Regions from separate parts of the Paenibacillus enshidis genome, predicted to be linked through region 2. Evidence: riboswitches for the same ligand, from Rfam matches in the RefSeq annotation. Region 2 holds a riboswitch; the other holds the start of a gene.
What was found. Region 2 has a riboswitch for cyclic di-GMP ahead of ACE41H_RS09615 (glycosyl hydrolase). Riboswitches for the same ligand answer to the same signal wherever they lie in the genome.
Positions count from the first base shown of each region.

Region 1: it holds a riboswitch for cyclic di-GMP, as region 2 does, so the genes downstream of both, ACE41H_RS16275 (transglutaminase-like domain-containing protein) here and ACE41H_RS09615 (glycosyl hydrolase) in region 2, are expected to answer to the same signal.

Region 1 is NZ_JBHHMI010000014.1:103,229-107,653, reverse strand. Features, by position in the region: gene ACE41H_RS16290 (hypothetical protein) at 1-474, shown strand, start outside; gene ACE41H_RS16285 (methylated-DNA--[protein]-cysteine S-methyltransferase) at 639-1,142, opposite strand; gene ACE41H_RS16280 (bifunctional transcriptional activator/DNA repair enzyme AdaA) at 1,190-1,753, opposite strand; cyclic di-GMP riboswitch class I at 2,030-2,117, shown strand; cyclic di-GMP riboswitch class I at 2,176-2,263, shown strand; gene ACE41H_RS16275 (transglutaminase-like domain-containing protein) at 2,277-3,077, shown strand; gene ACE41H_RS16270 (collagen binding domain-containing protein) at 3,359-4,425, shown strand, end outside.
Region 2 is NZ_JBHHMI010000006.1:171,530-175,954, reverse strand. Features, by position in the region: gene ACE41H_RS09625 (UDP-glucose dehydrogenase family protein) at 1-610, shown strand, start outside; gene ACE41H_RS09620 (sugar phosphate nucleotidyltransferase) at 674-2,047, shown strand; cyclic di-GMP riboswitch class I at 2,235-2,322, shown strand; gene ACE41H_RS09615 (glycosyl hydrolase) at 2,351-3,931, shown strand; gene ACE41H_RS09610 (hypothetical protein) at 3,980-4,425, shown strand, end outside.

The DNA.
Region 1 (4,425 bases), on a different contig from region 2:
TATATATTCCGGACACCAGATCTAATTTCATATGTGGAGGATTATATTTTTAATAAAAACGAGATACCTACTGAAATTGCACTTAGATATGTTGCGAGTCAGGGTAACACTGCTAAGATACCATTCTTCAGGCATGTTGAAATGGTTGATATTGATAAGACTGGTCTTAATGCAGTGGAGAAAGAGAAGATTAAGCAACGAATTGAACGATATCACGATTTAAATAGTTGTACTAGCGGAATTAATGCGTCTTATACAATAAGAATGAACTCGATTGAGGAAATACTTTCCTGCTGCTATAAAGAGCCAAAAGAACAGGACATTATCGCTTACAACATACATAGGCTAGCTAGGGATCAGATCGAAGCATATATTAAGAGGAAAATTGAAGTCGCGAAAGAGATTGGAGCAGGAAGTTTAAGTACTTCAATGCGGAGGTTGCTACTGGCATTCGATTATATATGCTCAAATTAAAAGAGGCCATCGCTGAACCACCGAAGTGATTGCCAATGACCCCTTGAATCTAACCCAATTATACATGATACCATGATTAATATCAATGGTTCATCGTCTATTGGGTCATGGTTAAAATGCACTTATGGCCAGAAAAGTATTCATCCTTGCACTTTATACCAAATTTAGGGAAAATAGTTTGGTGATACATCTTTTCTCAAACGTTGCTCATGCTTAAGAAGCCATTCCTTTCGCCATAAGCCGCCCGCATAGCCGGTTAACTTCCCGTTTGTACCAATAATTCGGTGACAAGGGATGACAATGCTTAATTTGTTTTTACCGTTTGCACTGCCGACCGCTCGTATGGCCTTTTCATTGCCAATGGAAACAGCAATATCTTTGTAGGACCATGTTTGTGCGTAGGGTACTGTTTTTAAAGAATTCCAGACTGTTTTTTGAAATTCGGTACCTTCATATATATAAGGAAATGTAAATTCAGTGCGCGTGCCTTTAAAATATTCATCAAGCTGATCATGGCAAAGCTTCAAAGCCTGGGGAGTTTCGTCATGGATAGCATTTATGATGTGATCCCGTTCTGTGAACAGGATAGAGTATACAGCTTGATCTGTTCCTTGTATTTCAATCATTCCAATGGGTGATTGGTAATCTAATATATGCAGTCTGCTCATATAAGGACCTCCAAGATAAAAGGTAGGCAGGCTCTCCAGCCTGCCGGTTAGAGTTCTTTGCTCATCTTACGAAACTCGCTTGGCGAGCAGCCTTTTAAGCTTCGAAACACTTTGTAAAAATTAGAGAGACTTTGAAAGCCAACCTCATAACCAATTTCAAGATTGGTCATACTGGTCGTTTGAAGAAGCTGTACGGCTTTATCGATGCGCACTTTGTCCAAAAAAGTACGTGGAGTCTCTGATGTTTCTTTTTTAAATAGCCTTTCAAGATAAAAGGGACTTAGACCGACCTGTTCCGCAACATCATTCAGCTTCAAATTTTGTTTATATTGATTCACTAAAATCGTCGTAATACTTTTAACGAATTCACTATGAGGAGAATGCTCAACCTCGGGCTGGCATCTTTTGCACGCACGATAGCCAGCCTTTTCAACTTCACTGATATTATGGTAAAACTCAACGTTTATTTTTTTGGGTTTTCTGGACCTGCAGGAAGGACGGCAGTAGATTTTCGTTGTTTTCACAGCTGTATAAAATAATCCATCATATCTCCGGTCGCAGGCAATGATTTTTTCCCACATCTCGTCAAATGAAAGATTTATACTGGTCATCACTTAATCGCCTTCCCTCCCAGTCTAGTTTTCATACTAAATGTAATGTATCCTGTGACTCCCATAATTCCTGAATGACCGACATTTTGCTTCCCCCTTCTGTTTATTGTAACTCATTTTATCAAGGAGGCTTTATTATTTCGTCCTCATTCTTGCTCTTATGGTCTGAGAGAGAATCGAAAAAGATCATCGAATGGGCGCAGAAATCAATGAATCTTGTAAATTTTCTCTTGATAGAAATAGAGATGTCTGGTAAGATAGTCTCACAAAAGCTACTCACGATAACGGCAAACTTGTCGAAAGGCGAGGACGCAAAGCTATAGGGCCTAATTGACGATATGTCAGATGGCAGCCAGCTACCGAAAAGAAGACGCTTTTTTTGTTTTCATTGGACAAAAATATATTGATATCTGGAAACTCTAGCACGATAACGGCAAACTTGTCGAAAGACTGGGACGCAAAGCTACAGGGCCTTCTTGACGTTATGTCAATGGCAGCCTGGCTACCGAAGGGAGTTTACAGTATGCGCAACGCAATATTCGCGATTGTAGGACTTTTTGCGTTATTATTGTGGGCTCCATTAGTACAAGCTACCCAATCTCAAAATTGGCTGGGCTTGGAACAGCTGGACCGTGGTGTGATCGTTATTCGATATGACGTGAAAGCCGGCATGAAGACAAAGCTCATGATTGCAAAAGGTCAGGACAAATATACATATATGCTTTTGCCGAACAAACGTCAGGAAGCATTTCCGCTGCAGATGGGCAACGGTGATTATATGGTTACCGTACTGGAACAGATCAGCGGTACCAAATACAAGATCGTTCAGGAAGCGCCTGTTACGCTTCAACTGACGAACAATAGCAAAGTGTTTCTGGGCTCTGTACAAAATATCAATTGGAGCGAACAGGACAAGGTCGCTCAGCTTGCAAAGAAGCTGACCAGGTCCGCTCAATCTGACGAGGAAAAAGTGCAGGCTATTTATGAATATGTTGTGGGTACGATCAGATACGACAAGGCACTTGCAACCAGTGATCTGACGGATTACCTTCCCGATATCAACCGTACGATTACCGGACAGAAAGGGATGTGCTACGACTATGCCTCCCTATTCGCTTCCATGCTGCGGAGCATCGGTATTCCAGCCAAGCTAGATATGGGAACATCGGAATACGTCGATGTTTACCACGCCTGGAACGAAGTTTATTTGAACGGGAAGTGGGTAACCATTGATACAACGGTCGATGCGGGCTGGAAAGCCAGCGGGGCTGATTTTAAAATGATTAAAGACGCCGCTCGTTATTCAGTATCCAAGTATTACTAAAATAGTATACATTCAATCTAAGCTTTGGACAAATGTCCAAGGCTTATTCGAGTTTGTAGAGAAATTGTAGAGATCGGGCAGTTATAATGCAAGAAGCCCATTTGGTTCTGGTGGGAAAAACAGGGACAATGAATCGTGCGCCATTAGAAATATGCGGAGGTGATGGACTGGACGGTCTCAACGGCATACAATTCAATGGAGTATAGATAATCTGATTTGCGCACGGCAGCAGGATCGGAACCGAACATTACGAGGGTGATGTAGAGACTGAGGGAGAGATTATGAAGAAAAAAGTTAGTGGAATCGTTGTGGCGCTGCTGCTTCTGCTTCAATCGCTGTTTGGTGTATCCGCCTGGACGGCCAATGCCAATGCGGCAAATGCATCGGCAAGCGTGCAGGAATCCGTGTATGGAGAGACGGAAGACGTTGGAGTCACGGATGACGTCTATATCCCACCAGCGCCGGTCAACAATACGGACAACATTTTAACAAAAGTGGTATTAACCGACTTGGACGGTAACGTGATCGATGCGGTATATAATCCGGACAGCACCCTGGACATCGGTAAGGCTGTCAATCTCAGCTACGAATGGGAGCTTCCGAACAATCACGGCTACAAGGACGGGGATACTTTTACCTTCGAGCTGCCAAAGCAGTTTGAAATTTTCACGGACATTGAAGCACCGCTCGTGGCCGATCAAGACGAAGTTGGCAGATTTACCGTCGATCGCAGCGGGAAGGTTGTCATGACCTTCAACGGTTATGTAGAGAGCCATTCCAATGTAAGCGGCATGCTGGAAATTCGTACGGAATTTACGAAGGAAACCATTAAGGGGAGCACGGAAGTCATCATCGCCATTCCGGTAAAAAGCGGAGTGCAGACCGTTATCGTGAATCTGAAGCCGCAGGGTGGAAAGCTGATTGATAAGCAGGGAAAAGCGATTGGCAAAGACCGGATTGATTGGACGGTTCAGGTCAACAAGTCGCTGGATAAAATCAAGCATGCGGTCATCACTGATACGATGCCTGAAGGCTCGGAGCTTATCGCCGACTCTGTGGAGGTGTACCGCCTGCAAGTTAACGGCGATGGCTCGACGGTCCTTGGCGAAAAGGTAGGGGCCGACAAGTATACAGTCGAAACGAACGGCGGTGCCAAACTGGAGCTTGCTTTCCAGGATGAAACGATCAGCAAAGCCTATGAGATTCGTTATTCGGCGAAGCTTGCCGGCGAGCAAACGCGTTTTGAGAACACTGCTGTACTGTCTGGCGATGGGATGGAAGATGCCAAATCGACCGCTACGGTAACGGTAGACCGCGGTAAGTTTTTGGATAAGTCATATCGCCAGGA
Region 2 (4,425 bases):
CTCCTCCTTTCTGCAGGCAGGAATCGGATACGGGGGTTCGTGCTTTCCGAAGGACACGAATGCCCTCATTCAAATCGCAGGCAATGTGGATTACGAGTTCAAGCTGCTTAAATCCGTAGTGGAGGTCAACGCTGATCAGCGCTATATGATGATTTCCAAACTGCGCGAATCTCTCGGGCAGTTAAACGGCATACATGTAGGTGTATGGGGCTTGTCCTTCAAGCCGAATACGGATGATATCCGGGAGGCGCCATCCCTCGAAATTGTGGAAACCCTGGTGAAGGAAGGCGCGTTCGTCAAAGTCCATGATCCGATCGCAATGGACAAATTCAGGGAGCAGTTTAATCATGAGTTTATTCAGTGGTGCTCCACGCCTGAAGAAGCGGCGCTTGGCTCTGACGCCGTCTGTCTGCTGACCGACTGGGATCACTACAAACAGGTTGACCTGCGCATGCTGGGCTCTGTGCTGCGCAAGCCGATTCTCATAGACGGACGCAATGTATTCACTGAACAGCAGATCGCCGAATCCGGATTAGAGTATTATTCGGTCGGCAGACCACGCATGAGTGGGCTTAACGGCCTTTCGCCAAGCGTTGCAGGTGCAGTATAATATAAGTGGCTGGGAAAAATTGTCCTTTTTAGGAAATTTACTTCATGGAGGGAGAGTGGAGTTATGAAATTGGTGCTTTTGTCTGGCGGTTCTGGTAAAAGATTATGGCCTCTGTCCAACGATTCCCGTTCCAAACAGTTTCTGAAAGTTCTGGAAAGCCCGGAAGGACATCCTGAGTCCATGGTGCAGCGGGTATGGAGACAGCTGGGAGACACCGGAATGGCGGATTCCTCTTATATCGCTACCGGCAGAGCTCAGTTCGAAATGATTCAGAGTCAAATCGGGAGTGATGCCAGCATTATCGTGGAGCCTGAACGCAGGGATACCTTTCCGGCCATTGCGCTTACAGCCAGTTATCTATACAGTGTCGCCGGCGCATCCCCGGATACGGTCATTGCGATCCTGCCGGTGGATCCGTATGTGGAGCAAACCTTCTTCCATACGGTGGCACGTATGGAATACACGCTGCAGGAAACGGGCGCCAATCTTGCTCTTATGGGTGTTATCCCATCCTATCCGTCCGAAAAATACGGTTATATTATTCCGAAAGAAGGCTCGGCCGGAGCGGCAGGCTGCCTGCAGGTCAGTCATTTTCAGGAAAAACCGAACCGGGAGCAGGCCGAGCTTCTGATCGAGCGGAGCGCGCTCTGGAATTGCGGAGTTTTTGCCTTCCGTCTGGGGTATCTGCTGAAGATACTGGAAGGGAAGGGGCTTCCGCTGAATTACGAAGAACTGCAGAAGCAATATCATATACTGCCTAAAATAAGCTTTGATTATGAAGTGGTGGAGAAGGAAGAGAACATTGTAGTGCTCCCTTATGACGGCTTCTGGAAGGATCTCGGCACCTGGAATACGCTGACAGAGGAAATGTCGCAGCGTCAGGTGGGCAAGGGAGTGATGACCGAGGATTGTGTGAATACAAACCTGATTAACGAACTGGACATTCCAGTTACTATTATCGGGGCCAGTGATCTGATCGTTGCGGCCAGCCCGGACGGTATTCTTGTAACCAACAAAGCGGAAAGCCCGCGGATCAAGGAAGTGCTGAAGGCTCACAATCAGCGGCCGATGTACGAGGAACGCCGTTGGGGGCATTACCGGGTTGTGGATTATGTGAAATATCCGGAGGGCAATGAAGTGCTCACCAAGCGGATTTGCATCGAGCAGGACAAAAATATCAGCTACCAGCTTCATCGAAAGCGGAGCGAAATATGGACGATCATCAGCGGCGAAGCGGAAGTGATTCTGAACGAGAAGCTGCATAAAGTAAAAGCTGGCGACGTGGTCCGCATTCCGGAAGGCACGAAGCACAGCATTTTGGCTGTAACCGATGTAGAACTGATTGAGGTGCAGACAGGTTCCGAACTGGTGGAAGAAGATATCGTCCGCTTTTGCATAGATTGGAACGACATCACTTTGCATCAGTTCATTTCATGAGAAAATTCTATAATCTGATACAAAAACGCACAGGTTGCGTTTTTGCGCATATAAATGAAAAAAATGATGTAGTTTTACAGGTTATTTTGTAAAATATCCTGGAAAATTGGTTCTAGTGTGAATCATATATTAATTTTTGGAAATTCCGAGTCGATATTCTAGGATAAGAGGGAGTTTCATAGCCTTCATAGAAAAATGGCAACCCTGCCGAAAGGCAGGTGTACGCAAAGCTAAAGGGCCTTACCCCCTAGAGGGCTGGCAGCCTGGCTACCGAGAGGGAGAGAATTGGTGAAAACTTATTCTATGTATCGATTTTTTCAAAAATTGTTGCCTGTCATGCTGTTTTGTTCCCTGCTTCCATCGGGACTGTCCCGTGAACACTCTGCTGCCCAGGCCGCTGCAGCGCCGATTAATCCTGCTGCTTCAGCCGAGGCGCGCGAATTATATATGTATTTGTTAAATTTGGACGGAAGCGGAATGATTACCGGTCAGCATGATTATCTGGAAAGCCCTGATGAACTGAACATCGAGCTGAAGAACATCAGTGGACAGTACGCTGGCCTGCACGGCTATGAGCTGGGTGCTGTTTCCAACCAGTCGACTGCGATGACCGAAGCCCAGCGCAGCAATGTTGTATATAGCGCCATGAATTGGCACAATGCTGGCGGCATCGTTACGATGACCTTTCATCAGGCGCTTCCCGGTAAACCGTTGACCTGGGCCAATGTGCAGGCGAAGATCACCCAGGCGCAATTTAACAAGTATGTAACGCCAGGGACCAAGGAATATGCAAGGCTGATCGCAGATCTGGATCAGGTCGCGGTATCCCTCGGCAAGCTGCGGGATGCGGGTGTGCCTGTTCTGTGGAGACCTTACCACGAAATGAACGGGGACTGGTTCTGGTGGGGAAACAAGAGGAACTTTGTGAAATTATGGGATATCATGTATGACCGATTTGTGAATGTCCACCAATTGAACAATCTGCTGTGGGTCTGGAATCCCAACGCTCCGAACGCTTGGGCTGCTCCTTATGCCAGTTCGTTCCCCGGTTTGTCCAAGGTCGATATTCTGGCTGCGGACATCTATGACAATGATTTTAAGCAGAGCTATTATGACGGCCTGCTCAATCTGGCAGGAGATAAACCGATTGCCATTGGCGAGCACGGTGAAATGCCTTCTGAGAGGGTGCTGTCGGCCCAGCCGAGATGGGTATACTCTATGACCTGGGGCAACATGCTGACACAAAACAATTCGAACCGTCAAATTTTTGCATACATGAATGAGGACAGAACGTTGACCAGGGATGAATTGATTGCCGACATGGCCGCTCCTCCTGAAGCCCCTCCTGTGGAGCCACCCGACTCTGCTCCTCCGGGAGCGCCGCCGGTCGGGGAAGAACCCGATCCCGAGCCTGCACCGGAACCTGCACCTGAGCCTGTTCCAGGTACGGTAAACGAGGGATTGCACGCCGAATTCTTCAACAATATCAATCTAAGCGGGACACCTGTGCTTACACGCACGGATGCCAAGCTGGATTTCAACTGGCGCAGCTCCGCGCCGGATCCGGCAGTGCCTGCCGATCAATTCTCCGCACGCTGGACAGGCAAGGTAAAACCGGGGTACAGCGGTACCTATACTTTTACGACCATTTCCGACGACGGAATCCGGGTCTGGGTGGATGGGCAGTTGATTATTGACAGTTGGTTCAAGCAAAGCTGGACGGAACGCAAAGGGAGCATCAGCCTTACGGCAGATCAGCTCTACGACATCAAAGTGGAGTATTATGAAGGAACAGGTGATGCCATGGCACGCCTGATGTGGGAGAGCGGACAGGAGGCCAAAGCGGTCATTCCTTCAAGCGCTTTGTTCCATACTGCGGAATAGCTCGCTTGTTCCGGAGATGACTCTGTACAGAAAGTGTGGACAAGAACAATGAAAAATGGGTTGGCGAACAAGTATGCATATTTGCTTTTGGGCTTGCTTGGCTTAGCTGTCTTGTTTTTGCTTCTGGGTTATGCGAACAAAAGCAATCAGGAAAATGACAAGACTGCGGCTACAACTTTATGGATGCTTGGCGTCAGTAATGATTCTTCCACCGAGTTCCAAGGAGGAACGGGCAAGGAATCCCTTACAGTAGACGTTAAAGCAGTGAGTGGAACGGCATTAAAGGCAGCGGGAGGCGCGGCGCAGGCCGTCAGGACCTCTTCCCCTGTTATTCAGCTTAACGGATCCGTTCCTCCAGGGCTGAATGCCGAGACCCATCCGGAGCTCGTGCTGGAGTATGAGCTGGATACCGTTCCGGCCAACGGTGTGCGCTTTAATGTCCGCATTCTGGATGCCAGCAAAGCGGTGCCGCAGATGTCTGTATTTTCCAATCA